DNA from 4 places in the Arthrobacter sp. E44 genome. Region 2 is predicted to be linked to each of the others. Evidence: riboswitches for the same ligand, from Rfam matches in the RefSeq annotation. Region 2 holds a riboswitch; each other region holds the start of a gene.
The links. A riboswitch is a leader RNA that binds a small molecule or an ion and turns the genes downstream of it on or off. The one in region 2 is predicted to bind thiamine pyrophosphate.

Region 1 (7,260 bases), on a different contig from region 2:
GAAGGGAACCTTCGCTCATGGTCCAGATGCCGGCGTCGAGCAGGATCCTGCCGCTGTCCGGCGCCAGGATGGACGTGCTCCAACCGCCTATGGCGGCCGCGAGGATCAGCGGCCAGCCCCGCTGCCACAGCAGGGACAGGGTGAGCCCGGCCAGGGGAAAGAGCAGAAGCTCGAAGACCAACGCCACGGATGCCGAGACCCAGTCGATGGACAGGGCAAGGACGGCGGTGATGAGCAGGACCGCCGCGAATTTGCTGAGCGGGTTGGCGCGGGTGAGCACGGCCCGGTTGCCGCTGAGGGTGAGTTGCTGCCTCATGGCGCCACCGTTTCCGCAGCCAACATCCGCAGCTCCTCGCCGCCCAGCGCCTCAGTGAATTCGGCATCATGGGTCACCGAAACCACCGCCGTTCCGGCATCAAGCAGCTCGGACAGGAACGAGGCCAATTCGGCCCAGGTGTTGGCATCCTGCCCGAAGGTGGGCTCGTCAAGGACCAGGACCCGGGGGCTGGCGGCAAGGACGGTGGCCACGGACAGCCGCCGCTTTTCACCGCCGGAGAGCGTGTACGGGTTCGCATCCACCAGCTGGGTGAGCCGCAGCCGCTCCAGCAGCTCGTCAACCCGGTCCTCACCATGGCCCAGGTGCCGGGGGCCAAAGCGCAGCTCATCCAGCACTTTGCCGGTCACGAACTGGTGCTCAGGCTCCTGGAACACCGTCCCTACGCGGGAAATCAATTGCTCGGCCTTCCACCGGAACGGGTCGATGCCCGCACCCCGGCTGAGGTCCAGGGTGGCGGAGACTTTTCCGGAGACCGGCTCCAGGAGGCCGGCAAGGGTCAGCGCGAAGGTCGACTTGCCGGCGCCGTTGGGACCGGTGATGGCCAGGGCCTGCCCGGCGCGGACCTGCGCGGCCACGCCTTCCTGGACGGGGACGGGCGGGATCCTGCGGAAGCCCTTGCGGCTGGGTCGTTCGCGGGAAACACCCAGCTGTTCGGCCGCCAGCAGGAGATTCCCCGTTCCCGGCGCCTGCACCGCAGCCCGGGCACGGGTGGCCGGGACGTAGCCGGGAACCCACACCCCCGCCGCGGCGAGCATGGTGCGCGCCTCACTGAGTACCCGGTCCGGCGGCCCGTCCAAGAGCACGGCGGGCTCGGAGGCGGAGCCCGGCTGCAGGACCACGATCCGGTCCACCAGGTCCTTCCACACCGACACCCGGTGCTCCACCACCACCAGGGTGGCCCCGGTCTTGTCCAGGCAGCGCGCCACGGCGTCGCGGACTTCCAGCACCCCGTCCGGGTCCAGGTTGGCGGTGGGCTCATCCAGCAGGATTAGCCCCGGGCGCATGGCCAGGATCCCCGCCAGCGCCAGGCGCTGCTTTTGCCCGCCGGACAGGGCCGACGTCGGGTGGTCCAGCGGGAGGTGGGACAGTCCGACGTCGGCAAGCGCCTCGTGCACGCGCGCCCAGATGGCGTCACGCGGCACGGCAAGGTTCTCGGCTCCGAACGCGACGTCGTCCCCCACCCGCGACAGGACCACCTGCGTCTCCGGGTCCTGCTGCATCAAGCCGGCGCGGCCGCGCTGGGAGCGGGGCACGGCGCCGTCAACCAGCAGCGAACCCGACTCGTCGGCGTCGCCCGCCTCGCCGTCGTCGTCAATGTCTCCCAGTACGCCGGCCAGCGCATGCAGGAGCGTCGACTTTCCGGCGCCCGAGGGGCCCAGCAGCAGCACCCGCTCGCCGGGGCTGATGTCCAGGTCAAGGGCATGGACGGCGGGCCTGGCCCTGCCGGCATGCCGCCAGCCCCAGCCGCGGGCAGTGACCGCGGCGGGGCGGACGGCGCCGGCTGCGCCCTGGGAGGGTGCCATCAGGAGAAGACTGGCTCCGTGGCAGCCCTGCGGGACGCGAAGGAGCTCAGTACGCCGGTGCGGGCCAGGCCGCGGGTGGCGAGCCAGGACAGGCCGCCGGCCAGGACGGCGCCGGAGATGGTGGTGAGGACGATGTAGGCGAACTTGTCCGCACCTGAGTAGGCGATGTTCCAGCCCCACGGCGCGAACGAGTCATTCAGGCCGCAGAAGAAGCCGGCCGCGGCGCCTGCCAGCAGGGAGACGGGCAGGTTGAACTTGCGGTAGGCGAAGATGATGAAGATGATCTCCGCACCCAGGCCCTGGATTAACCCCGAGAACAGGACCGAGGCGCCGTACTGCGAGCCCATGAGCAGCTCTCCGGTGGCGGCCACGGTCTCGCAGAACAGCGCCGCGCCCGGCTTGCGGATGATGAGCATGCCCAGCACGCCCGGAATCATCCATCCGCCGGCCAGCAGACCGGTGAGCGGCGGGTAGGCCGCGTTCATGGGGGCGGACAGTGCTGCCGCGCCCTGGTCCCATGCCCAGAAGATGACGCCGCCGGCGATGGCCACCAGCGCGGCCACCACGATGTCCACGACGCGCCAGGACCTGCTGGTGGTCTTCTTGATTGCTGCAGTGCTCATGTGATCCTCCTGGGGAACAGGAGGGGAAAGTGGACCGGCTGACGGCCCGTTGCCGTGCAGCCGCGACACTTTGAGAACTCGACTCCCTTGCGCCGGTACTAACCGGATCAGGTTCGAGGGTCTGCGGCGGTCCGCACTCTCAGCGCCCACCTGCGGTGCCCGGCTTCTGCCAGGATGCCCGACGGCGGCGCTCCCCTGTCGTTTTTAGTGTTGCTTTTTGGTTTGGGTAAGGCTTTTGATTTGCCCATCCGGGCGTGGTCCAGTTTACACCGAACGGCGCTGGATTGAGGGCTGCGGGCGCCAACCGGACAGGATGTGACCGGCCGTGCGTGGTGGCGCCAGGCATGGAAACAAGCGCGCTTAGCTTTTATTAGTAATCATGCTTACTATGTTGTCTCCCGGGTTTCGAGGAGTACGGGCACATGGGACTCACCATGGTCGGCCCCGCGTTCGTTCCCGTCAGCAGCGCGGCAGACCAAGGAGCACCATGAGAATCCCGGAAACCAGAGGCCCCGTCAGCAGCGCACTGTTCAAAGTCCTGGCGCAGGCTCCGGACGCCGCGGGGCCGGGCCTGGATGGGCTGTACTCCCTGGTGGTGCGGCAGCTGGCCGGAACCGGCGACATCATTGCCGACGAGGACATCCAACTCGCACTATTCTGCCTTTACGAACTCCATTACTCCGGGCTGGACGGCGTTTCAGACAGCTGGGAGTGGGAGCCTGCGCTGATCAGGGTCCGGCGGCTGATCGAGGAACCCTTCGAAGCGGCACTGCGCGCTGCCGCCAAGGAGGCGGCAGGAAACTTCGAACTGCCCGACGGAATTGCCATGACCAGTGACGCAGTTGCCGACGTCCTCTTCGGCCTGGCCGCCACGGACACCGGCCCCAGCCTGTCCCGCTACGTGGCCCGGAAAGCCACCCTGGACCAGCTCAAGGAGTTCCTGGTCCACAAATCCATGTACCAGCTGAAGGAAGCCGACCCGCACACCTGGGCCATTCCGCGGCTCAGCGGCAGGCCGAAGGCGGCCCTGGTGGAAATCCAGGCGGACGAATACGGCGGCGGCCGGCCTGAGCGGATGCACAGCGCGCTGTTCGCCCGGACCATGCGAGGCCTGGGCCTGGATGACAGCTACGGCGCCTACGTGGACACAGTCCCGGCAATCTCCCTGGCTTCCGTCAACCTCATGTCGCTCTGCGGCCTGAACCGCCGGCTCCGCGGTGCCATCACCGGGCACCTCGCCATCTACGAAATGACCTCCTCGCAGCCCAACCGCTTCTACGGCAACGGATTCCGCCGGCACGGCTTCGGGCCTGACATCACGCACTACTTTGACGAGCACGTGGAGGCCGACGCCGTGCACGAACAGATTGCGGGACGGGACCTCGCCGGCGGCCTGGTGGAAGCCGAACCGCAACTGCTTGCCGATGTCCTGTTCGGGGCGACGGCGGTCATGGCCATCGACAGCCGCCTTACCGCCCACCTGATGTCGTCCTGGGAAGCCGGGCAGACCTCGCTCCGGGCGGCTGTACCGGCGGCAGCGTGACAGCCGCGCCCGCGGCAGTCGCTCCCGGGGCAAGGGAAGGGCGTCCCCGTTTGGTCTCCGACGCGGAGTACATCCTTCCCCTGCGCTGGACGGAGGACTCGGGCCTGGCAGAGTTGGCCGGTTACCTCCGCCAACTGGTGGGCTGGATTCCGGTCACCGTGGTGGACGGCTCAGACCCCGACCTCTTCGACCGGCACCGTGCCACGTTTCCCGCAGCGGTCCGCCACATCCGGCCGGACACCCCGCCGGACAGCATTGCCCTTCACGGGCAGGCCAGTAACGGCAAGGTGGCAGGCGTCATGACCGGCGTGCGCACCCCGGGTGCGCCGTTCCTTGTCATCGCGGACGACGACGTCCGCTATACGCGCGAGGCCCTCGCCGCCGTCGTCCATCACCTGGAGTCCGCCCACGTGGTGCGCCCGCAGAACTACTTCACCCCCCTCCCATGGCACGCCCGCTGGGACACGGCCCGGACCCTGCTTAACCGGGCCTGGTCGGCCGACTACCCGGGAACGCTGGGGGTGCGCCGCGACGCGCTGCTGGCCACCGGCGGCTATGCCGGCGTCCTGTTCGAAAACCTCGAACTCATTAGGACCATCAAGGCCGCAGGGGGGAGCGAGCGGACACTTGCGGACCTGTTCGTGGCCCGCAGGCCGCCCACCGTGCGGCATTTCCTGCGCCAGCGGGTGCGCCAGGCGTACGACGGCTTCGCCCAGCCTCGGCGGCTGGCCGCCGAGCTTGCCCTGTTCCCGGCAGCCGCAGCCGCGCTGTTCCTTCCGGGCAAAGGGCGGGCAACCACCCTGTGCGGGCTCGCCGTGGTGATCACCACCGCTGCAGAGATTGGACGACGGCGGCACAACGGTACCGCCGTCTTCCCCGCCTCGGCAGCCTGGTTCGCTCCGCTGTGGGCACTTGAGCGGGCCACCTGCGTGTGGCTGGCCCTCGGGTTCAGGTCGAGGGGCGGCGTTCCCTACGCGGGCAGCAGGATCAGGACGGCGGCGCACTCCGAGGCGGAGCTCCTGCGGCGCCACGGGGGCAGGCTGCAGGGCGTCCCGGGCAGAGGGGTCCCGGACAGACGCGTCCCGGGCACACCAGGAACAACAAGGATGGATGCGGTGCAGGCATGAATCGTGAACAGCATGGAACAGGAGCCGACCTGGAACAGGTGGATGTGGAGCGGGCAAATGCGGAGCAGGACCCCGCCGCGAGCTCCATCGTGGTCTGCCCGGACGGGCCCCTGATTGTCCGCGGTGAGTTTGAGCTCGTCACCCCGTCCGGCGGTGCCGTACCCCGGGACCGGAAGACGGTGGCCCTGTGCCGGTGCGGGGCCTCCGCCATCAAGCCGTACTGCGACGGCACGCACAAGCTGATCAAGTTCCGCACAGAGCCCCCGGCTGCTTAGCCAGTCCAGCAAGCTCCGCCTGCCTGCCACGCCCTTGCCCCGACTCTTGCCGGGTGGTTGGCGGGTGTGCGGCTAGGCTGGGGACAGTCCGTTTTCCGCCCGCAAGGAGTAATAGGAATGAACCTTTTCATCAAGCTGCTCGGGACCGGGGTGAGCCTGGGTGCAGGCCTGGCCGGCACCAAGCTGGTCAACACCATCTGGGAAAAGACCACGGGACAGAAGCCGCCCACCGGCAAGCACGAGGACGTCCCCACCAGCCTGCGTTCGGCGTTGACCTTCGCGCTGATCTCGGCATCGGTGAGCGCCATCATCCAGGTCCTGGCCAACCGCGGCACGCAGCGTGCCATCACCCGGTTCGCCAAGAGCCAGGACATCGTCTAGCTCTTCCTTACCGCTGCCGGCCGTCGTCGGGGCTGTCCTTCCGGGCAGCCTCGGCGGCGGCTTTTTGCACCACGGCCTCCAGCTCATCGGCGGTGAGCAGTTCCCGGTGCAGGTGCTTGGTGCGGTAGCCTGCGCGGCCCACCATGTGCGCGGACACCGGCACCGTCAGAAGTTGGAAGATCCAGGCCACCACCAGCACCGGCCACACCCACCACGTCCGCATCTGCAGCCCAATGGCGGCCAGCAGGAGGAACAGGCCCAGCACCTGGGGCTTGGTGGCCGCGTGCATGCGGCTCAGCAGGTCCGGAAAGCGGAGCAGGCCGATGGCCGCGCCCAGGGACATGAGTGCCCCCACCACCATGAATATGGCCGAAACCAGGTCGATCCAGGCGTCGGGGTCGGAGAAGTCAGGATTCATCGGGTTTCACCCTCCGGTCTGCTACGAAGCGTGCCACGGTCACAGATCCGATGAAGCCAATAATGGAGATGGCCACCACCAGCATCAGGTTGTTCAGGTGCCGGTTCACGGCCATGTCGATGCACAGCGCCCCGCCCAGGATGGCCAGCAGGACGTCGGCGGCGAGTACCCGGTCCAGGAGCGACGGCCCGCGGGCAATCCTGATGATCGCTCCGGCGGCGGCCAGCGAGAAGATGACGGCTGTAACAGCCAGGACAACGGGCATCATGCGGCGGCCTCCATTCGGACGGCTTCAAGTTCTTCCCGGCTGCCCATGATGCGGATCAGGCCGGCCTCAATGGACCGGACTTCGTTCCGCAGGCCCTCCACGTCTTCCGGGGAGGTGATGTTGAGTGCGTGCAGGTAGAGGGTGGATGTCGAGCGGTCCACCTCAACTACCAGCGACCCCGGGATCAGGGAAATGACATGCCCGGTGGCGGTGACGATCAGGTCCTGGTGGCTGCGCAGCCGTACGGCGACGACGGCGTTGGTCACCTTGGGGCCGCGGACCGTGGCGAGGTAGAGGACCTGCGCGCTGGCCACCACCACCTTCCACAGGAACACCAGGGCAAAGGGCACGGCATGAAGGATGTTGAAGCGGCCACTGAGCTCCACCGGCGGAAGGTAGAAGAGCCGGGCCACCCCTACGGCCAGCAGGGCACCGAACAGGAGGTTGCCAGGGCTGAAATCCTGCCAGAGGGCGCCCCAGACAATCACCAGCCAGACCAGGAGCGGCAGTTCCTGGCGCAGGGAGATGCGTTGGCGGCTCATCGTGTTCCTCCCCCGGTGGAGGTCCCTGCAGCGGCTCCCGGTACAGCGGTGCCCTCCCCCAGGACCGCATGGATGTACGGGGTGCGCTCAAGCATGTCGCGGGCCGCCCGGTCCGACAGCCCGAACAGCGGCCCCGCGAACACGGAGAGGGCAACGCCAAGCGCCACCAGGCCCGCCGTCGAGCCCACCATGGTGCGCGGCAGGAGGGTCACGGTGCTGTTGG
Region 2 (7,260 bases):
GGAACCCCACACGTAGGGCTTGCCCAGGATGGCGGCGGCGTCATTGACCAGGTAGCGCGTGGCGAAGTTGTCGGCACCGTCGAGGATGAGGTCGTAGCCGCTGAACAGCCCTAGGGCGTTGGACGAGTCCAGGCGCACGTTGTGCAGCCGGACGTCCACCAGCGGGTTCAGCTCCGCAATGGTATCCCGCGCCGATTCGATTTTGGGCCGTCCGACGTCGCTCACACCATGGATCACCTGGCGCTGCAGGTTGCTCAGGTCCACCACGTCGTCGTCAATGATTCCAATGGTGCCCACACCCGCTGCGGCAAGGTACAGCAGTGCCGGGGCGCCCAGGCCGCCGGCGCCGATCACCAGCACCTTGGCGTTCTTGAGCCTCCGCTGCCCCAGGGCACCAATCTCGGGAATGATCAGGTGCCGGGAATACCGTTCCACCTCGTCAGGAGTCAGGTCCGCAGCCGGTTCCACCAGTGGATCGAGGGAAATAGTTGAAACATTTGCGGTGAAAGACGAAGCCATACTTCAATGTATGCCCCGGGATACCGCCAGGTCATATTACCCCGCAGTAAAGTGAAGGTAACTGCAATGGAAAGAAGGATAACTGTGGTCCCTGAAGCACGGGCCGACCGCCCGCCCGCAGCCGAACCGCAAACTCCCTCCCGCCCCGCAGGCCAACGGTCCGCCCGGCTGCCCCGGGATGAGCGCCGTGCCCAGCTCCTTGCTGCGGCCCAGGAAGTGTTCGTTGCCAACGGTTACCACGGCGCTGCCATGGACGAGATCGCGGAAACCGCCCATGTGAGCAAACCGGTGCTGTACCAGCACTTCCCTTCCAAGCGCGACCTGTACCTCGCCCTGCTGGAAAGCCACCTGGCGTCCCTGACCGAACTGATGCTGGGGGCACTGAACTCCACCACGGACAATGACGAACGCGTCCAGGCCGTCATGCGTGCGTACTTCCACTTCATCGCCAGCGACGACCAGGCCCACCGGCTGGTCTTCGAATCGGACCTGATCAACGACCCCGACGTCAGCTCCCGGCTGGAAACCTTCAACCGCACCTTCGCCGACGCCATTGCAAGGGTCATCGCGGAAGACACCAAGCTCCCCCATCTCGAGGCGGAACTGCTGGGGCGCGGCCTGGCCGGAATGGCGCAGGTCAGTGCCCGGTACTGGCTGGAAACCGACGGCAACCTGGACCTCGATGTGGCCAGCGACCTCATCTACCGTTTAGCTTGGCGCGGAATCTCTCGCTTCCCCAAAGAGTCCTAGACTACAAATAAGACAACACCTCGTAGAGAAGTACGAGAACTTCACAGGCTGGGAGGCCCCCTTGGAAATTAAGATCGGCGTTCAGAACGTTGGCCGCGAAATCGTACTGGAATCGACCCAGGATGCCGAGACGGTGGCCAAGGTTGTCGGCGAGGCCATCAGCGAAGGCAATGAGCTGCGCCTCAAGGATGACAAGGGACGCCTGATCATCGTTCCGGGCAATGCCCTGGCGTACGTGGAAATCGGGGCAGAAGAGGTCCGCCGCGTGGGCTTCGGCCAGTTCTAGCCTGCGCCTGAAAGGGAGCATCCATGCTTTCGTTGACCATCGTGGTGCTGGTTGCAGCCGCCGGCGGTGTCATTGTCTGGGCCAATGACAAGCGCCATGCCAAGTACGGCGCGGTGCTGCCGGCGGGGGTCGCCGTGGCTGTCGCGGCGCTGGCATGGATCATCCTCATGGCGGCCGGTTTCGGCTACCTGCCCGGCCTGACCTGGCTCCCCTGGGTCCTGCCCATGGTCCTTGGCATTGCTGCCGCCATCGGTGCTGTGGTCTATCTTGGCCGCACCCGCACACGCCACGATATGGAGCGGCTGACCGCCATCCTGCGGCGCTAAGGCATCCGTAAACGGCCTGTGGCCGCCACCCGTCCGGGTGGTGGCCACAGCTGTTTAAGGTCCGCGGTCAGAGGAACTCCGCCCGGCCCTCCATTGCCGACGAGGCGAGGGCATGCTCCCTGCGGGGGATGCGCCCGGCCGCCCGGGCCATCCTGCCGGCGATCACGGCGTGTTTGAACGCCTCGCCCATAAGGGCGGGGTTCTGCGCCCGCGTCACGGCAGTGGCCAGCAGTACGGCGTCACAGCCCAGCTCCATGGCAAGGGCGGCGTCCGACGCCGTACCGATGCCTGCATCCAGGACCACCGGAACCGACGCACGCGAAACGATGAGCTCGATGTTGTGCGGGTTCAGGATCCCCAGGCCGGTGCCGATAGGGGCGCCCAGGGGCATCACGGCGGCGGCGCCGAGGTTTTCGAGCCGCAGCGCAAGTACGGGATCATCGTTGGTGTAGGCGAACACCTTGAAGCCTCGGTTCACCAGCTGCTCCGTGGCTTCCACGAGCTCCACGGCGTCCGGCAGGAGGGTCTGCTCGTCGGCGATGACCTCGAGCTTCACCCAGTCCGTTTCCAGGGCCTCCCGCGCAAGTTCCGCTGTGAGCACAGCATCCCTGGCGGTGAAGCAGCCGGCGGTGTTGGGCAACACCCGGATCCCGTGGTCCACCAGCAGCTGGAACAGCGAGCCGGTTTCGGCGGGTGAGTAACGCCGCATGGCCACGGTGGTCAGGGCGGTGCCGGAGGCCAGGAGTGCTGCGCCCAGGCCGTCCAGGCTGGGCGCTCCGCCGGTGCCCATGATGAGGCGGGATTTCAGGGCGACGCCGTCAATCACCAGGGCGTCGCCGGCACCGGTGTTCCCGGCGGGGTTGATGGTGCTGGTTTCGGTCATGGCGTCAGCCTCCCTGTACTGCTGTAACGAGTTCGATGTCGTCGCCCTCGGCGAGCGCCGTGGCGAACCATTGGCTGCGCGGCACCACCTGGGCGTTATGGGCGACGGCGACGCCCAGCTTCCCGCCGTCCGTCGCCTGCCCGTTGTCAGCCAGCGGGCGTCCGGTGACCTGGCTGACGAGTGTGGTGATGGAGGCGCCGTCGGCCACCGTGTGCGGGTTTCCGTTGAGGGTGATGTTCACGCTGTTTCCTTGGTGTGGGTGCCATTGTCGTGGAGGCCGTGGGTGGCCGTTCCCGGGCCGGAGAACCGGCCCGGGCGGAAGGGGACCCAGCGGGGGTCGGCTTTTCCGTCGAGCAGATCCGTGCAGATGGCTGCTGCAGCGGGTGTGAGCAGGACGCCGTGCCGGAAAAAACCGGTGGCGATGATGAGCCCCGGAACGTAACCGGCTTCCGTTGCGGATCCTTCGCTTCTTAAGGCCAGGTCCACCGGCACCCTTCCCAGCAGCGGCGCATTGTCCGGGGTTCCCGGGCGGGCCCGGGCCGTGCATTCCAGAAGTTCGAGCTCGGCGACGGCGGGCACCAGCGCCTGGGCATCGCGCAGCAGCTGGTAGACGCCGCCGGCACTGACGGCGTCGGACAGGGCGTCCTCGCGCTGGGTGGCTCCGATCACCACGGTCCCGTCCCGGCGCGGAACGATGTACACCGGAACTCCGTGCACCAGTCCCCGCACCGTTGCGGTCACCAGGGGCTGGAGGGGGCCGGGCACTGCAAGCCGGAGGATGTCCCCGTGGACGGGACGCAGGGGCAGCTCGAGGCCATGGGGGAGGTCCGCGAGCGCCCCCGCCTGCAGCCCGTTGGCCACCACGGTTTCCGCTGCCAGGACGGTGCCGCCACCGGCGAGCCGAACCCCCGTAACGATGCCGTCCTCCCACAACAGCCCGCTTGCCCGCTCCGGCACTGCGTAACCGTCCACTGCCCCTGCCACGGCGAGGTGGTGCGTTTCGCGGGCGCCGCCGGCCAGTGCCAGCCGCAGGGCCGCCACCAGCCGGCGGGGATCCACCTGGTGGTCCCCCGGGGTATCGAGGGCGCAGGCGATGGCGGGGCTGAGGAGGGGTTCGCGTTTGCGGGCCTCCCGGACGGTCAGGGGTTCCACGGACAGCCCGCTCGCCTGTTGAACTGTGCGCAGGTCCATCAGGGCGCGGCGGTCGGCGGCGTCGGCGCCCACGGCGAGTGTCGGCGTCGTGAGGTATCCGGAATCCGTGCCCGATGCATCGGCGACGGCGGCCGCGAATGCCGGCCACCGTGACGATGCCTCCAGCATGAGTTCCAGGAGGTCCTCCTCCTGGTAGTGCAGTTCGCTCACGGGGGCCAGCATGCCGGCGGCAGCCCAGCTCGCGCCGGAACCTGGCGCGTCGTCAATGAGGACGACGGAGCGTCCGGAACGCTGCAGTTCCCAGGCGATACCGTGTCCCACCACTCCCCCGCCAATGACGGCGACGTCGGCACGAAGGGTGGGGGGAATGGACGCATCAACGGACGAGGGCTGGGTGGTGCCGGGGGTACGCATCTGGGTTCCTTCCCTACGCCGGCATTAACCGGATCAGGTCAAGCGGTCGGCTCTGACGCCCTCTCAGCCCGGCGCTTTGTGACAGCTGCCGCGGGCTCCCGCAGTACCTCCCCAGTTTAGAGGAATTAGGCTTGCAGGCATGAATGCGACCACCCCTTCCCTTCCCGCAGGTTCCCACGCTCCGGCCGGCGGAGTTGCCAATGCCGAGGTTGTCAACGCCCGCGACAGCGAGGCCCTTAAGGCTGCCCGCCTGTATCTCTGCACCGATGCACGGCGGGACCGCGGCGATTTTGCGGAGTTCGTGGACGCGGCCTTTGCCGGCGGCGTGGACATCATTCAGCTGCGTGACAAGACCATCGAGGCAGCCGAGGAACTGGACCTTTTGGCTGTGCTGAAGGAAGTGGCGGTGCGGCGCGGCAAGCTGTGGGCGGTCAACGACCGCGCCGACATCGCCGTGCTTTCCGGGGCCCCGGTGTTCCATATCGGCCAGAAGGACCTGCCGCTGGCGGCCGCACGCACGCTGGTCGACGGCAACGCCGCCATCGGACTCTCCAGCCATACGCCCGAGCAGGTGGATGCCGCCCTTGCCGCAACTGCCGCACCGTCCGGGCTGGACTACTTCTGCGTGGGCCCTGTCTGGGCTACGCCCACCAAACCCGGCAGGGCCGCCGTCGGTCCCGAACTGGTCAAGTACGCGGCCGAGGCGTCACGGCAGGCTGCGGACCCGGTGCCCTGGTTTGCCATCGGCGGCATCGACCACGGCAACGTCCGCCAGGTGGCGGAGGCGGGTGCGCGCAGGATCGTGGTGGTCCGGGCCATCACCGAAGCCCCTGATCCCGCCGCAGCTGCTGCCTCCCTCCTCGACGCGCTGGACGCTGCCGGTTCCTGAGCCTGCTTAATCGCGGAACTTGGGGCTACGCTGAATTTTGTGTCACATCATCGGCTGGCTCCCAACGTCCACGACCATAAGAACGCCTTGGAAGAGGCGTTGGGCCTGCTGCGGACGGAGCTTGAGCTTCCGGGCCCGTATCCCGCAGAAGCCGTGGAAGACGCCCTGGCTGCCGTTGCGGCGCTGCAGCTGCCGTCCTACGACCTGACCGCCGTCGAGTTTGTCACCATCGACCCGGCATCCTCCACGGACCTGGACCAGGCAGTGTTTATTGAATTGGACGGGGACGGCTACCGCGTGATGTACGCGATCGCCGATGTTCCAGCCTTCGTTGCGCCGGGAGGCCCCCTGGACGCGGAGACGCGGCGGCGCGGACAGACGTTCTACGCTCCTGACGGCCGGATCCCACTGCACCCGGAGGTCATCAGCGAAGGGGCCGGGAGCCTGCTGCCCGGCCAGGAGTGTTCGGCCTTCGTCTGGGATTTCACGCTCGACGGCGAAGCAACCGTACTGACGGTCAGCGTCCGTCGCGCGAGGGTCCGCAGCCGCGACAAGCTCAGCTACCGGGGCGCCCAGGCAGCCCTCGACGCCGGGACCGCCCCGCCCGTGCTCCAGCTGCTCCGTGAGGTGGGCCTGAAGCGGGTGGCACTGGAACGGGCGCGTGAAGGTGCAAGCCTGAACATGCCTGAGCAGGAGATTGTCCAGCTGCCCGACGGCGGCTACCGGATTGACGCTGTTCCACAGCTTCCGGTGGAGGACTGGAACGCGCAGATTTCGCTGATGACCGGGATGGCGGCGGCGCAGCTCATGCTGGAGGGCAAGGTGGGCATCCTGCGCACCATGCCGGCCCCGGACGAACGGTCGCTGAAGCATTTTCGCCTGCAGACCGAGGTGCTGGGCAGGCCATGGGACGGCGAAGTCAGCTATGGCGAGTATCTGCGGTCCCTGGACCCCACCGATCCGCGGCAGCTGGCCATCATGCATTCGGCAGGCATGCTGTTCCGCGGAGCCTCCTACACCGCCTTCGACGGGACCGTCCCCGAGGATGGGATCCAGTCCGCCATCGGCGCTGCCTATGCCCACACCACCGCGCCGCTGCGCCGGTTAGTGGACCGCTTCGTGCTGGTCATCTGCGAGGCCCTGAGCAACGGCGGCGATGTTCCCGGCTGGGCGCGGGAGGCCCTGCCGCTGCTGCCGGGCATCATGGCAGGCTCGGACCAACTGGCGTCACGGATGGAACGCCTGGCCCTGGATACTGTGGAGGCGGCCCTGCTGCTGAACCACATCGGGCAGGAGTTCGACGCGATCGTGATCTCCGGGTCCAAGCCGCAGAACGGGAACACTAACGGCAACGGGAAAAACGGCAAGAACGGCAACGGCAGCTCCGGGATCATCCAGATTGCCGAACCCGCAGTGACGGCGCGCTGCGCCGGCGAGCTGGAGTCCGGCACCAAGGTCCGGGTCCGGCTGGTGTCCTCAGACATCACCACGCGGGAGATCCACTTCGAACTCGTCTCCTAAAGGGCCAGCGGAACGCCCCGGGCGGGAGGAAACCGTGGTTCCACGCCCATGCGGCTAGACTTGAAGGGTAGAACTGGATGCCCGGTCGTTGATTTCCTCGATTTGAAACCAACAAGCCCGCCCCTACGCGATCTTGAGATTTACCCGTTGGTCACCAGTGCCAGCATTTAGATAGCCCGCGATCGGCTTCCACTGGAATCGCTTGCGCGCCTGAGCGTGCTCCGGAGCGGCCAGCCTTGGCCGGCCCGTTGAGCAGGCAGCGCCATTGCCCAAATGAATAAGGAAACTCCCCTGTGAGTGAATTGCATACCCACCAGCTCCTCAGCGATGAGTCCGGCACGGAAACTATCGAGCCGGAAGAAACCATCATCTCCGACGAGACGCCGCACGAGATCGCGGAGAAGTCCTTTGCCGACTACAACGTGCGCGCGGACATCGTTGAGTCCCTGGCGGACGCCGGGATTACCCACCCCTTCCCCATCCAGGCCATGACCCTGCCGGTGGCTCTTGCCGGCCATGA
Region 3 (7,260 bases), on a different contig from region 2:
CTTCACCACGATGCGCCGGGCACCTGCCAGCGCACTTCGGTCCGCGGTGCGCTGGGCAGGGTCAGCCGTGGTGCTCTTAGAGGTCATCGTCCGCTTCCAGTCCGCTTTCCTTGAGGGGCTGGGCGGCGCGGCGGCCGCTGACGGATTCGGTCCAGATCCCGGCTTTCCGCTCCGCCTCAAGCTCGGCGCGGGCGGCAGCCTTGGCATCCCGGCGTTCCTGCTGCTCCTCGCGCTTCTGGGTGCGGGTGGGGCGGTCACCGATATCGGCGAACCGCGGATCAGTGCCGCGCGGTGAGGCCAGGAGTTCGGCACCCGCCATCATGGTGGGCTCCCAGTCGAAGACGACGCCGTCATCCCCGCCGATGACCACGGTGTCCCCCGGCTTGGCGCCCTGCTTGAACAGCTCGGTCTCCACGCCGAGCTTGGCCAGGCGGTCTGCGAGATAACCAATGGCTTCCTCGTTGGTGAAGTCGGTCTGCTTGACCCACCGCTCGGGCTTTTCGCCCAGGACGCGGAACAGCGGCTCCAGGTTCTTCTCCTCGCGACGGATCTTGAACCCTGCCTCATTCACGGCGCGGGGCCGCAACACGGCGGGCTGGACCTTGGGCGGGGCGGCGGCTACGGCGTCGCGGGCGGCCTGGACGATCTCGGCCATGGCGAAGCCGAGCTGGCGCAGTCCCTCGTGGCTGGTGGCGGACACTTCGAAGACGCGGTAGCCGCGCGATTCGAGTTCCGGGCGTACAAACTCTGCCATGTCCTTGCCGTCCGGCAGGTCCACCTTGTTCAGCGCAACCAGGCGGGGGCGGTGGTTCAGGGGAACCACTTCGCCGTCCTGGCCGGCATAGCTCATGTCGACGGCGTACTTCTCCAGCTCCCCCTCGATGATGGCGAGGTCGGAGAGCGGGTCCCGGTCCGATTCCAGGGTGCCGCAGTCCAGCACGTGCACCAGGGCAGCGCAGCGCTCAACGTGGCGCAGGAAGTTGTGGCCCAGGCCGCGTCCCTCACTGGCGCCTTCGATGAGGCCGGGGACATCGGCGATGGTGAAACGCACATCGCCTGCCTGCACCACGCCGAGGTTGGGAACCAGTGTGGTGAACGGGTAGTCGGCGATCTTGGGGCGGGCGGCGGACATCGCTGCGATGAGGCTGGACTTGCCCGCGGACGGGAAGCCCACCAGTGCAATGTCCGCGATGGACTTCAGCTCCAGCACGATGTCGCGGGAGTCACCCTCAAGGCCCAGCAGGGCGAAGCCAGGGGCGCGGCGCTTCTGGGAGGAGAGTGCTGCGTTGCCGAGCCCGCCCACGCCTCCGGCGGCCGCCACGTACTCGGCACCTTCACCTACGAGGTCGGCGAGCAGGGTGCCGTCCTTGGTCTTGACCACGGTACCGTCCGGCACGGGAAGCACCAGGGTCTCGCCGTTCTTACCGCCGCGCCAGTCACCCATGCCGGGACCGCCGTTGCTGGCATGCCGGTGGGGTGCGTGGTGGTAGTCGAGGAGTGTTGTGGTCTGGTGATCGACGCGAAGGATCACGTCACCGCCGTTGCCGCCGTTGCCGCCGTCGGGTCCACCCAGGGGCTTGAACTTCTCGCGGTGGACGGAGACGCATCCGTGGCCGCCCGATCCGCCGGATACGTGCAGGACTACCCGGTCTACAAAGCTGGCCACGTGGATCTCCTCAAATGCTGTTTACCTGGCGTCCGGAACGCCACATCGATTGTAATGCGGTTAAAAGAACAGTGGAGCGGACCCACAGGCCCGCTCCACCGCTTCAGAACTTGTTGTTACTCTGCAGCTGCAGCAGCAACGATGTTGACCACGCGACGACCGCGGCGGGTGCCGAATTCAACGGCGCCCGGGGTCAGTGCGAACAGGGTGTCGTCACCGCCACGGCCAACGCCGGCGCCCGGGTGGAAGTGGGTGCCACGCTGGCGGACGATGATCTCGCCTGCGGAAACTACCTGGCCGCCGAAGCGCTTGACGCCGAGGTACTGAGCGTTGGAATCGCGACCGTTGCGAGTGGAGCTCGCGCCCTTTTTATGTGCCATCTGAAATGCCTGCCTTTAAAATTCTGGGGAATCTGTTGGAAAACCTGAACAGTAACCGGTGGGTTACTTGATGCCGGTGATCTTGACCTTGGTCAGTTCCTGGCGGTGACCCTGGCGCTTCTTGTAGCCGGTCTTGTTCTTGTACTTCTGGATGACAATCTTAGGACCACGGAGGTCCTGGAGGATTTCAGCCGTAACAGTTACCTTGGCCAGGTCAGCGGCGGCGGAGGTGACTTTGTCACCGTCAACCAGGAGCAGTGCGGGCAGCTCGATGGTGCTGCCGGCTCCACCGGCGACGCGGTTCAGGGTAACGAAGTCTCCAACGGAAACCTTCTCTTGGCGGCCGCCTGCGCGGACAATCGCGTACACCACTTGGGAACTCACTTCTCTCGACGTTTATTACAAAATTTGCGTGCGGCACCCGGCTCGGAAATTGGCTGGGATCCCGCTGTGCCTCAACGCCGTGGATTCCCCGGGGAAATCCGTGAGCCGTCCCGGTGGAGCAGTCCGCTTGTTATACACAGCAGAATGCCCCAGGGTCATAACCCAAGTGTTGGCGTAAGCACCGAAGATCCAGAATACGCTAAATCCGTCCACGGCCGCAAATGAGGCTGGTTCCGGCGGCCCCGCTGTGGTAGTAACCACAAACCCGGCGGGCAGCACCGCAACCATGCCACTCCATCATAGCGGCGGCGCTGCCGGCAGCGGTCAGGAATGAAGTCTCGGCGCGTCGAAGAATTCCACTTCCAAGCGGCAGGACTGCTTGAACGCGGTGACCATCGCTGCTCTTTCATGGTCCGACGCTTTCCGCCCCGCCCCATCCACGATGGCGATGGCCCGGCGGGTGGCTTCGGCGAAGCCCTCGTCGGCGTAGGTGCGCAGCCACGCCGCGTAGGCGTGCCCTTCAGGCTCACAGCTGGAAAGGAACTGGGAGTGCAGCTTCCTGCCCACCTCGGCGTAGAGCCAGAAGCAGGGCAGGACGGCTGCCGCCAGGACTGCGTAGCTGCCCGACGCCGATGCTGCTGTGAGGTGGTCAACGTAGGCCTTGGTGACGGGGCCCAGGCCGCCCTGGACCGGCCGTGTGCTGAGCCAGGAGCGGTGGAGTTCCGTTTCCACTTCGAGGCAATTCTGGGCCGATCCTGCCCAGAACAATTGTTCGGCCTCCGAGGGGGCCAGGGCGCTGGTGCGGGCCAGAACGCGGGAGTACCCGTTGAGGTAAAGGGCGTCCTGGGCCAGGTAGTAGGCGAAGTCCTTCTCGGCCAGGTCTCCCGCGGCCAGGCCGCGGATGAAGTCAAGCGCGTAGATGTCGTCGAGGTCCTGTTGGGCTTCCGTCCATAGCCGGGCCGCGAAGCCGCCTTCCTGCAGTGCCGGCCGCAGATGGTGGAAGTGGTGCACTGGCCCGTTCCCCCGGCCCACTGACAGCTGGCCCGAGTTCTCGAGGGCGCCGGCCAGCCAGGGCTTGACGGTCCGCAGTGTTGCTTCCCAGTCGCCCAGGCGTGCCTGCACGGTTGCCATTGCGGAGGAAAGGGAGCATCCCGTGCCGTGGCTGTTGCGGGTGGCAATACGGGGTCCCGGGACTTCCACTATCTCCTCCCCGAGCAGGCCCGCGGTGTTGACCAGAGCGTCCGGACAGCGCTCCCCCGCCAGGTGCCCGCCCTTGACCAGGATTGTGGCCCCGGTGGCATCGGCCAGGCGCCTGCCCTGGGCCAGCGCCTCATCCCAGCTCTCCGCAGGGGCAGCGCCCATCAGCATGGCAAGCTCGGGCAGGTTGGGGGTGATGAGGTGGGCAAGGGGCAGCAGTTCCCGAAGTGCCGCTTCCGCCGATTCCTTCAGCAGCCGGTCGCCGCTGGTGGCAACCATCACCGGATCGAGAACCACGACGTCGGGACGCACCTTTTCGAGCCAGCCGCGCACAGTGCGGATCACTTCCCTGTCACCCAGCATGCCGATCTTGACGGCGTCGATGTTGATGTCGTCGCTGACGGCATCCAGCTGCTGGGCCAGGAAAGCGGCCGGAGGAACGTGCACGGCCTGCACGCCCTGGGTGTTCTGGGCTGTGAGGGCGGTGATGGCGGCCATGCCATAGCCGCCATGCGCGGCGATGCTCTTAAGGTCTGCCTGGATGCCCGCTCCGCCTGACGGGTCCGAGCCCGCGATGGAGAGGACGCGTGGAACGTCACGGCCTGCCGGCAACTCAATGGGTGCATCGAATGCAGCTGGCAGGGGCATGGAAAGGGTTGAAGACAAGAGACATCCCTTCGCCGGTACTAGCCGGACAGGTTCAACGGGTGTGGATCTCAGCCGGCCTTTTGCGCGGCACCCCGTGTCGGTTTCCAGCCTAGCCGCTGGGGCGTATTCCCAGGAAAGGTGACAGCACCTGCCGCAAAGGGGTGGGTGCCGCACGCAGGAGTCCCCGCCCTGGGACTGTTCCCCGTGTCATTCACCGGGGAACCGTCCACAAAGCGGGGACTCCTGAATGTGTCTTTGTTGCCTGTCCGGGGCTTCCGGCTTACAGCTCCGAAGCCGGGACGCCGACGCCGAGGATAATCGGTTCCGCTGCCGCCTTGCCCGGTTCGGCGGTGGCCTGTGCCTTATCCATTTCCGGGGCCTTGGCCGCGTGCGAATGGCCTCCGGCAGTCGACTGGACGTTTTCGTGGTGCTGGACGGCGGTCTCGTTGGCGGCACCCTGCGCACGGCTGGCACCCCGGTGGCGCCGCGGACGGCGCTGCCGGGACTGTTCCAGCGTGTGGTCCGAATAGTCCTTTTCGCCTGGAACTTCCACCGCGGTGCGGGCTTCCGCTCCCCCGGCTTCAGCCCCTGATTCCGGCGTGGCCGGTGCCGGTGCGGACGGTTCGGCTGCCTGCGGCACCTCCGCGGTCCTGGCCGGAGCGTCCTCCACGGACGACGCCGGCTGGCCCAGGTGGGCGAACGCTTCAGCGAGCCGGTCCAAGGTGAGAGCCGGCTTGGGCTGCTGCTCCTCCGCATGCTCCACGAACGGAAGCGGGACTTCCTCGCCACCGAATGTCAGGACAGCCGCCGGACGCGTGGGGGCGTCGGCGTCGTGTTTCTCCTCCGCCGGAGCCGGCGCAGGCGGGGCGGCGGGCACCTGCCGGGTTGCCGCCACCTCTTCGTCGTGCAGGTGGGCGGCGTGGGCAGCAGCGGCGATGTTGGCCAGGGCAAGGCGGGTTGCTTCTGCCTTGGCATGCCGCTCAGCGTCCGTAGGGTCCGGGTGGACGGTGTGGACCTGGACGGCAGGAGCCGGAGCGGCCTCGGGCTGCTGGCCGTTGCGTCCGCGCCGCCGCTTTCGTTCCGAACGTGCGCCCGGCTGGTTGTTGTCGGTCCGCTGGCTTTCGGTGCGGTGGGCTTCCGGCCGGGCTTCGGGCCGGTTGTCATTGCGCTGGACGTGGTGGTGCTCGGCGGCCACGACATTGGCCCGGCGGTGCTCCACGGGATCGTCGTGGGTCACCACGCCGCGGCCGGCGCAGGCCTCGCACTGCTCGCCGAAGACTTCCAGGAGCCCGGTGCCCATGCGCTTGCGGGTCATCTGGACCAGGCCGAGAGAGGTCACTTCGGCAACCTGGTGCTTGGTCCGGTCGCGGCCCAGGCATTCCACCAGGCGGCGCAGCACCAGGTCGCGGTTGGATTCGAGCACCATGTCGATGAAGTCGATCACGATAATGCCGCCGATGTCGCGCAGCCGCAGCTGGCGTACCACTTCCTCGGCAGCTTCGAGGTTGTTCTTGGTGACAGTTTCCTCGAGGTTGCCGCCGCTGCCGGTGAACTTGCCGGTGTTGACGTCCACCACGGTCATGGCCTCGGTGCGATCGATCACCAGGGAGCCGCCCGAGGGAAGGAAGACCTTCCGTTCGAGGGCCTTGTGGATCTGCTCGTCGATGCGCCAAGCGGAGAAGATGTCCTGGTCCTTGGTCCACTTCTCGAGACGGCCCACCAGGTCCGGGGCCACGTAGGTTACGTAGGCCTCGATGGTGTCCCAGGCTTCCTCGCCCGAGATGATGAGCTTGGAGAAGTCCTCGTTGAAGACGTCGCGGACCACCTTGATGGTCAGGTCCGGTTCGCCGTAGAGCAGTTCGGGGGCCAGGATCTTGGTGGAGGCCGACTGGCTTTCGATGCCTTCCCACTGGGCCCGCAGCCTGTTGATGTCGTGCGTGAGCTCTTCCTCGGAAGCGCCCTCGGCGGCAGTGCGGACAATGACGCCGGCGTGCTCGGGCAGGCGGTCTTTGAGGATGCGCTTGAGGCGGTTCCGTTCGACGTCGGGCAGCTTGCGGGAGATGCCGGTCATGGACCCGCCGGGTACGTACACCAGGTAGCGTCCGGGCAGCGAGATCTGGCTGGTGAGGCGGGCACCCTTGTGGCCCACGGGGTCCTTGGTGACCTGGACCAGGACGGTATCGCCGGACTTCAGCGCGTTTTCGATGCGGCGCTGCTTGCCCTCGAGGTTCACCGCTTCCCAGTTGACCTCGCCGGCGTACAGGACCGCGTTGCGGCCGCGCCCGATGTCCACGAACGCCGCTTCCATGGACGGCAGGACGTTCTGGACCTTGCCCAGGTACACGTTGCCGATCAACGAGTCCTGCTGGGTCTTGGATACGAAGTGCTCGGCCAGCACGCCGTCTTCGAGGACCGCGATCTGGATTCTGTCGTCGCGCTGGCGAACGATCATCTGCCGGTCAACGGACTCCCGGCGGGCCAGGAACTCGGCTTCGGTGATGACCGTGCGGCGGCGGCCCGTGTCGCGGGATTCACGGCGGCGCTGTTTCTTGGCCTCCAGGCGGGTGGAACCCTTGACGCTGGTGACGCGGTTGCTGGCGGGCGCCTCGGTCACAGCGCGCGGGGCGCGCACGCGCGTGACCGTGTTGGGGGGATCGTCGTCCCCGCCACCCGTAAGCTCAAGGTCCTGGTCCCCACGGCGGCGGCGACGGCGACGGCGGGAGGTCACGCCGTCCTCCACCGTCCCGGCCGTGTCCTCGTCGGCTTCGTCCTGGGCGTCGGCGTCAACGCTGCCGTCCTCGTTGTCCTCTTCAGCCCTGTCGCCGATCCGGCTGCGGCCCCTGCGGCCACGGCTGCGGCGCCGGCGGCGGCTGGAGGAATCGTCCGTGTCTTCGGTTTCTTCCTCCTCAGGCTCCTCGGCGACGGGCGCTGCGGGACGGACCACAGTGCTGAGGTCCGGTGCCTGGAAGAGCACGGAGGTGGGCG
Region 4 (7,260 bases), on a different contig from region 2:
CGCGTACCGGTTCGCCACCGGCCAGTGCTGCCACCACGGTGCGCAGTGCGCGTGCCGTGCGGCCCTGGCGGCCGATCACCCGTCCAAGGTCATCCTGGTGAACGCGCACCTCGAGGGTATCCCCGCGGCGGTTGTTCTTCGAACTGACCTTGACGTCATCCGGGGAATCGACGATTCCACGGACCAGGTGCTCCAGCGCTTCTGCCAGCAATCTACTCAGCCTCGGTGGTCTCAGCTTCGGCGTCGGCAGGGGCCTCGGCAGCGTCAGACTTGGAGGCCTTCTTGGTGATGGCTTCCGGGATGATGACCGAGCCCTTCTCCGGGGCGACGAAGGATTCCTTCTCGACCTTGGTCTTGAGGGTGCCTTCCTGGCCCGGCAGGCCCTTGAACTTCTGCCAGTCACCGGTGATCTTCAGGATCGCGGCAACCTGCTCGGACGGCTGGGCGCCGACGGACAGCCAGTACTGGGCACGCTCTGAGTTGACCTCGATGTATGAGGGCTCTTCGGTGGGGTGGTACTTGCCGATCTCCTCGATGGCACGGCCATCACGCTTGGTGCGTGAGTCCGCGACGACGATGCGGTAGTACGGTGCGCGCATCTTACCGAAGCGCTTAAGGCGAATCTTTACGGCCACTTTTGTGGTCACTCCTGTTTCAGAAAAGGGGTGAACCCGGCTTTCTGCACCCGTGGGGCGGGCCGTACTTGCGGGCTCGAAGGACAGGATCCGGACGCGGAGAGAGGGGCCGCGCAGATCGAGTACCTGTCCATTGTGCCAGATGAGCGCGGTTAATTCGACTTGGCGCGGGCGTGGCTGGCGCGCCGGCCATACGGGGAGCGCCGAAGGGTTCCAGGACCCGGCTCAGGCGGACCAGACGTACAGTCCGGTCCGTTCTGAATCGTCGATTCCGGCGGCGAGCTGCGCCAGTTGCTGCACATAGGTCCGGGCCTGGCCTGCGTCGAAGGGCATGTCCTCCTGGGCGGCCCACTGTTCGGCAACGTCGTCGAGGACGTTGCCTTCGCCTTCGGTTTCGTATGAGAGCAGATCCGCCAGGGCGCGGACCATGGCCGGCGGCACGGCGAGGAGCGAGTCGCTGGCAACGTCCACCATGGTCAGCTCGTAGTCGGCGCCGCCCGCGTGGACGGCCGTTCCCGCCAGGTCGCCCAGCTGCTCAACCTCGAAGTCGCTGATTCCCTGGATCCGCACCGCATGGGCGGCAGGGCCGCCAGCCGCGGAGCCGCTGCCCTCGTCGAGGATGCCGGCGCGTTTCAGCGCGGCGTCATGGGTGGCGACAAAGATCTCGGTGAAGCCCATGGGGTTGCCCTTCTTCCGTTAGCGGGACAGCGCGCCGGGCGCTGCCCGGCCGTACGGGATCAGCCTAGTAGTTGCCCGCCTGCCCGCGCACGCCGGACCCTTTCTGTGCTGCCCCGCCGCGCAAACGGGGGCCAAGTCCACCCGTCAGCGGACGGCTACCCGGATCCGGTTGCGCCACGGGTCCTCGAAGCGGAGCTCGGCACCGGTGTGGTGCGAGGCCACTCCGGCAACCTTGAGGCAGTCCGCCAGCGCCCCGACGTCGTCCCCTGAAGGAACTTCAATCAGCACCTCGCCGAGCCCCAGGGTGTCCTTGCGCGGCCCGGCACCGCGGCTGTTCCAGACGTTCATTGCCATGTGGTGGTGGTAGCGGCCGGCGGAAACAAACAATGCCTGCCCGTGCCAGCCGGCCGTCTTTTCGAAGCCGAGGGTTCCCACGTAGAAGTCCCGGGCGGCCTGGACGTCACCCACCTGGAGGTGCACGTGGCCAACGCCTGCGGTTGTCCGGCGCTGGCCTTCCAGCGACTCTTCGGTGAGGTACTGCTCCAGGTAGCGCTGCGGCGGGAGGGCAAGGCTGTCCATGACGACGTCCGTCCCGTTCCAGGACCAGTTGCTGCGCGGGCGGTCCCAGTACAGTTCAATGCCGTTGCCCTCGGGGTCGGTGAAATAGAAGGCCTCGCTCACCAAGTGGTCGGCGCTGCCGGTGAAGGACCGCGGCTCGTACTGGGCGGCCGTGGCGACGGTGGCGGCCAGGGAAGCCTGGTCTTCGAACAGCAGGGCGGTGTGGAACAGGCCCGCCTCTCCCCTGCCGGGAATATGCAGTCCCGGCGCCGGGGCCAGGTGGACCAGCGGCCTGCCGAGCCGGCCAAGGTAGAGTCCGCCGTCCTGCTCAGCCACCACCTCGAGTCCCAGCGCGCGCTGGTAGTAGTCGGCCATGAGCTTCATGTCGCCCACCTTGAGCATCACGGTGCCCATGGCGAGGTCGGCAGGAAGAAGATCCTGGCTGCTGGCTGCTGCGGTCATTGATGGCTCCTTGTGTTGGAGGCCGTCCCAATGGCGGCCTGTCACACATTAAAATTACTTGAAGCTTCAATTTATTCCAAGTCCCCAAGGGCCCTCTGGTCAGCGGATGATGCGGCCGCCCAGCACCACATGCTCAAGCGACCTGATGGTCTCCGGCACGGCCCGGGGGTCTTCCCGGCACACCACCGCGTCGGCCCGCGCTCCTTCCGCCAGGACGCCCGCCCCCAGCCAGGTCCGGGCGGCCCAGCATGCGGCATCCAGTGCTGCCGTCATTGGCAGGCCGGCGCCGTGCAGTTCAAGGATTTCGTCCGCGATCCTGCCGTGGCGGATTGTGCTGCCGGCATCGGTTCCGGCAAAGATGCGCACGCCGGCTGCGTGGGCCTCGGCCGCCCGTTCCAGCCTGCGTTCCCACAGGGCGCGCATGTGGGCGGCGTAGCGCGGGAACTTGGAATCCGCCTGCGCCGCGATGTCCGGAAAGGTGGCGATATTGATGAGGGTGGGCACGATCGGTATGCCCTGTTCGGCGAACCGGGGCAGGTGGCGGGGCAGGAGGCCCGTGGCATGTTCAATGCAGTCGATTCCGGCATCCAGCATCTGGTCCAGGGTGTCCTCGGCGAAACAGTGGGCGGTCACCCGGGCACCTTCGTCATGCGCTGCCTGGACGGCGTCACGGACGACGGCGGCGGGAAAGGAAGGAGCCAGGTCACCGGCGCCGCGGTCAATCCAGTCCCCCACCAGCTTGACCCAGCCGTCGCCGTCGCGCGCCTGCTTGCGGACGGCCTCCACGAGGCCCTCCGGCTCCACTTCCTCCGCGAAGCCGCGCAGGTAGCGCCGCGTTCGGGCGATGTGCCGCCCGGCACGGATCAGCAGCGGGAAATCCCCGCGGCCCTGCATCCAGCGGGTGTCGGCCGGTGAACCGGCGTCACGGACCAGCAGGGTTCCTGCGTTGAGGTCAGCCAGGGCCTGCTCCGCAGCCGTGGCGGCGTCAACGGGGCCGCCCGGTCCCAGCCCGATGTGGCAGTGCGCGTCAACGAAACCCGGCAGTACCCAGCCATGGAGGACCCTGCCCGGCTCCGTCACGGGACGGGTGAAGGTGAGGCTCCCGTCCACGGACCAAAGCCCGTACCGGATGCTGTCGGGTCCGGTCAGGACGGGTCCGCTGAATTCAATGACTTGTGGCATCAGGACTTCCTTTCATTGCCCGGACAGGCTAGCACCGCGGATTGTGACAACGCGGTCCCAGGGGCCTGTGGTAGCTTCGTTCCTGACCACACGGGTGCCCCTGCAGGGGCTGAGATCGGGCTGACGCGGCCTGCGACCGTTGAACCTGTCCGGGTAATGCCGGCGAAGGAAGTGAGTATTCCCTTGAGTACACAAAACACCCAGTTAAACGCTGCCCAAATCCAGGCAGAAACAACAGCGGACGCTCAGACAGCACTTCAGGTGACCCAGTCCCTGAAGTCGCATTCGCTGGCCTTTATCGAAGATCCCGGCGCCGGGATCCGGGTGCCGGTAACGGAAATTTCCCTTGAGCCATCCCCCAACGGCCGGCCCAACGAACCGTTCCGCACCTACCGGACAGCGGGGCCGGGCAGCGACCCCGTCCGGGGCCTTCAGCCCTTCCGTTCGGAGTGGATTGAGGCACGGGCAGACACCGAGGCGTACACCGGCAGGGAGCGCAACCTGCTCGATGACGGCCGCTCGGCAGTCCGCCGGGGTGCCGCCTCTGCAGAATGGAAGGGCGCCCGGCCGGTGCCCCGCCGCGCCGTCGACGGCCGGACAGTGACGCAGATGCACTATGCCCGGCAGGGCATCATCACCCAGGAAATGCGGTTCGTGGCGCTGCGGGAAAACTGCGACGTCGAGCTGGTCCGCAGCGAGCTGGCCGCCGGCCGCGCGATCATCCCCAGCAACATCAACCATCCCGAGTCCGAGCCGATGATCATCGGCAAGGCCTTCCTGGTGAAGATCAACGCCAACATCGGCAATTCCGCGGTCACCAGCTCCATCGCGGAGGAGGTGGACAAGCTGCAGTGGGCCACGCAGTGGGGCGCCGACACCGTCATGGACCTGTCCACCGGCGACGACATCCACACCACCAGGGAATGGATCATCCGCAACTCCCCCGTCCCCATCGGGACAGTACCGATCTACCAAGCCCTGGAAAAGGTCAACGGCGAGGCCAACGCGCTGACATGGGAGATTTTCCGCGACACTGTCATTGAACAGTGCGAGCAGGGCGTTGACTACATGACCATCCACGCCGGCGTGCTGCTGCGGTACGTCCCGCTCACAGCCAACCGCGTAACGGGCATCGTCTCGCGCGGCGGCTCGATCATGGCCGGCTGGTGCCTGGCCCACCACCAGGAAAACTTCCTGTACACGCACTTCGATGAGCTATGCGAGATCTTCGCGAAGTACGACGTTGCGTTTTCCCTGGGTGACGGTCTGCGCCCCGGTTCCACCGCTGACGCCAACGACGCCGCCCAGTTCGCGGAGCTGGACACGCTGGCCGAGCTGACGCAGCGCGCCTGGGAATACGACGTGCAGGTGATGGTGGAAGGCCCTGGCCACGTCCCCTTCCACCTGGTCCGGGAAAACGTCGAGCGCCAGCAAGAGCTGTGCAAGGGCGCGCCGTTCTACACCCTGGGGCCGCTGGTGACTGATGTTGCCCCGGGCTATGACCACATCACGTCGGCCATCGGTGCCACCGAGATTGCCCGGTACGGGACCGCGATGCTCTGCTACGTCACCCCGAAGGAACACCTGGGCCTGCCCAACAAGGACGACGTGAAGACCGGCGTGATCACCTACAAGATCGCCGCCCATGCTGCGGACCTGGCCAAGGGCCACCCGGGCGCGCACGAGCGGGACGACGCGCTGTCCAAGGCCCGTTTCGAGTTCCGCTGGCGGGACCAGTTCGCGCTGTCCCTGGACCCTGTCACCGCCGAGGCGTTCCACGATGAGACGCTGCCGGCCGAGCCCGCCAAAACGGCGCACTTCTGCTCGATGTGCGGGCCTAAGTTCTGCTCCATGCGGATCAGCCAGGACATCCGTGATGAATTCGGCTCCGCGGAGGCCCAAGCGGCGCTTGCCGGCGTGGCATCGGGGATGCGGGAGAAGAGCGAGGAGTTCCTGGCCGCGGGCGGCAAGGTGTACCTGCCGGAGCTGCGGGTTCCCGCGGAAAGCTAGGACGCCCGGGCCGGCTGGCTCCGGCTGACCTGCCGAATGAACTGCCGGATTGCCTGGTCCCCCTCCGGGGAGTCCTGGGGCCGGTGCCCTCCCGTGGCAACGCGGTGCAGGGCGCCGGTCTCCCGAAGGTACCCGGCGATTTCCTCATACAGCGGCTCCCAGCCGCCGGTCAGGACCAGCGTGGGCACGCCGGGGACGATGTGCAGCGGCGCCTCCCAGGACGGCGACTGGAGCCGGAGCCTGCGGGCGGACCTCTTCTCCTCGGCGGTGGCCGGCTCCTGGAGGTCCGTGGCATAGACCCGGCGGACGAATTCGCGCTGGAAGTCCTCGTCGCTTAGCTGGTGGCGCACCTCGAAGAGGGGCTGCATCAAGCTGATGTGGGCGGCTGTGGCCGGCAGTTCCGCGGTCAGCGACAGGCACGCCGGTTCCACCAGGGTCAATGAGAAGACCAGGTCCGGGCTTTCCACCGCGGCCATCATGGCGGCGATTGCCCCTTGGGAATGGGCCACAACGTGCCCGCCGGCGGCGCCGCGGCCGTCATCGGCGAGGGAGCGCAGGATGATGGCGGTGTCTGCGGCGAAGGAGGACTCCAGCGGCTCCGCGACGGCATCGTAGCCGTGCCGCCGGAGGAACAGGGCGTCATAGGACAGTGCCATGCCGTGCTGGCGCGGCCACGCGGCAGCGCCAAAGTTTCCGGCGCCGTGCACGAACACTACCCTCTGCTTGAACATGTCCCAACCCTATTCCACGGTGCCGACATCCCCACCGAAAAGCGCCAGGTGTCGTCTTGAGCGATCAAAACGACACCTGGCGCTGCACGATGATGGTGAACTGCTACTTGCCCAGGAACTTGTCGAAGCCCTTGGGGAGGTTCAGCTGGGACGGGTCGAAGTCGCTGCCCTGCTGGCCGAAGGCGGCCCCGGTGGGCAGTGCCTTGGCCGCATTGGCGCGCCGGGCTTCGGCTTCCTTGCGCTCCTGCGCAGCCTTGGCCGGGTTGCCGGACTTTGCCTTTTTCTTGGGCGCGTTCTTGGCGTTCTTGCGGGCACCGCCGCCGGCACCAGGCAGGCCGGGCATCCCGGGCATTCCCGGCATGCCGCCCTGGGCCATCTTCTTCATCATCTTCTGGGCCTGCGCAAACCGCTCCAGCAAGCCGTTGACCTCCGACACGTGGACGCCGGAACCACGGGCGATGCGGGCGCGCCGCGAGCCGTTGATGATCTTCGGGGCAAGCCGCTCGTGCGGGGTCATGGACCGCACGATTGCCTCGACGCGGTCAATCTCCCGCTCGTCGAACTGCTCCAGCTGCTGCCGGATGTTCTGCGCGCCAGGCATCATCATGAGCATTTTCTTCATGGAGCCCATGTTGCGGATCTGCTGCATCTGGGCGAGGAAGTCCTCGAGGGTGAAGTCTTCCTGGTCGGCGAACTTCTTCGCCATCCGGGCGGCTTCATCCTTGTCCCAAGCCTTCTCAGCCTGTTCGATGAGCGTGAGGATGTCGCCCATGTCCAGGATGCGCGAGGCCATCCGGTCCGGGTGGAAGAGCTCGAAGTCGTCCAGGCCTTCGCCCGTGGAGGCGAACATGACCGGCTTGCCGGTGACCGACGCGACGGACAGCGCGGCACCGCCGCGGGCGTCGCCGTCGAGCTTGGAAAGCACGATGCCGGTGAAGTTCACGCCTTCGTCAAAGGCAAGGGCCGTGTTCACGGCGTCCTGGCCGATCATGGAGTCGATCACG

Region 1: linked by a shared signal. The riboswitch ahead of ACETK3_RS08225 (ECF transporter S component) and the one ahead of thiO (glycine oxidase ThiO) in region 2 are both predicted to bind thiamine pyrophosphate.
Region 3: linked by a shared signal. The riboswitch ahead of thiD (bifunctional hydroxymethylpyrimidine kinase/phosphomethylpyrimidine kinase) and the one ahead of thiO (glycine oxidase ThiO) in region 2 are both predicted to bind thiamine pyrophosphate.
Region 4: linked by a shared signal. The riboswitch ahead of thiC (phosphomethylpyrimidine synthase ThiC) and the one ahead of thiO (glycine oxidase ThiO) in region 2 are both predicted to bind thiamine pyrophosphate.

Annotation. Positions count from the first base shown of each region.
Region 1 covers NZ_JBHDJA010000007.1:59,242-66,501, reverse strand. The annotation lists gene ACETK3_RS08235 (energy-coupling factor transporter transmembrane protein EcfT) at 1-316, opposite strand, end outside; gene ACETK3_RS08230 (ABC transporter ATP-binding protein) at 313-1,860, opposite strand; gene ACETK3_RS08225 (ECF transporter S component) at 1,860-2,483, opposite strand; TPP riboswitch at 2,550-2,690, opposite strand; gene ACETK3_RS08220 (iron-containing redox enzyme family protein) at 2,971-4,026, shown strand; gene ACETK3_RS08215 (glycosyltransferase family 2 protein) at 4,023-5,153, shown strand; gene ACETK3_RS08210 (CDGSH iron-sulfur domain-containing protein) at 5,150-5,428, shown strand; gene ACETK3_RS08205 (DUF4235 domain-containing protein) at 5,546-5,809, shown strand; gene mnhG (monovalent cation/H(+) antiporter subunit G) at 5,817-6,227, opposite strand; gene ACETK3_RS08195 (monovalent cation/H+ antiporter complex subunit F) at 6,217-6,495, opposite strand; gene ACETK3_RS08190 (Na+/H+ antiporter subunit E) at 6,492-7,037, opposite strand; gene ACETK3_RS08185 (Na+/H+ antiporter subunit D) at 7,034-7,260, opposite strand, start outside.
Region 2 covers NZ_JBHDJA010000001.1:138,546-145,805, reverse strand. The annotation lists gene moeB (molybdopterin-synthase adenylyltransferase MoeB) at 1-519, opposite strand, end outside; gene ACETK3_RS00670 (TetR/AcrR family transcriptional regulator) at 604-1,269, shown strand; gene ACETK3_RS00665 (DUF3107 domain-containing protein) at 1,331-1,555, shown strand; gene ACETK3_RS00660 (hypothetical protein) at 1,579-1,881, shown strand; gene ACETK3_RS00655 (thiazole synthase) at 1,949-2,764, opposite strand; gene thiS (sulfur carrier protein ThiS) at 2,769-3,005, opposite strand; gene thiO (glycine oxidase ThiO) at 3,002-4,330, opposite strand; TPP riboswitch at 4,323-4,442, opposite strand; gene thiE (thiamine phosphate synthase) at 4,470-5,219, shown strand; gene ACETK3_RS00635 (RNB domain-containing ribonuclease) at 5,259-6,740, shown strand; gene ACETK3_RS00630 (DEAD/DEAH box helicase) at 7,034-7,260, shown strand, end outside.
Region 3 covers NZ_JBHDJA010000012.1:55,821-63,080, forward strand. The annotation lists gene proB (glutamate 5-kinase) at 1-87, opposite strand, end outside; gene obgE (GTPase ObgE) at 77-1,666, opposite strand; gene rpmA (50S ribosomal protein L27) at 1,783-2,046, opposite strand; gene rplU (50S ribosomal protein L21) at 2,110-2,418, opposite strand; gene thiD (bifunctional hydroxymethylpyrimidine kinase/phosphomethylpyrimidine kinase) at 2,755-4,275, opposite strand; TPP riboswitch at 4,283-4,380, opposite strand; gene ACETK3_RS12355 (Rne/Rng family ribonuclease) at 4,556-7,260, opposite strand, start outside.
Region 4 covers NZ_JBHDJA010000012.1:140,792-148,051, forward strand. The annotation lists gene ACETK3_RS12755 (RNA-binding protein) at 1-211, opposite strand, end outside; gene rpsP (30S ribosomal protein S16) at 213-635, opposite strand; gene ACETK3_RS12765 (hypothetical protein) at 861-1,313, opposite strand; gene ACETK3_RS12770 (VOC family protein) at 1,458-2,333, opposite strand; gene ACETK3_RS12775 (amidohydrolase family protein) at 2,433-3,515, opposite strand; TPP riboswitch at 3,596-3,703, shown strand; gene thiC (phosphomethylpyrimidine synthase ThiC) at 3,699-5,525, shown strand; gene ACETK3_RS12785 (alpha/beta hydrolase) at 5,522-6,256, opposite strand; gene ffh (signal recognition particle protein) at 6,360-7,260, opposite strand, start outside.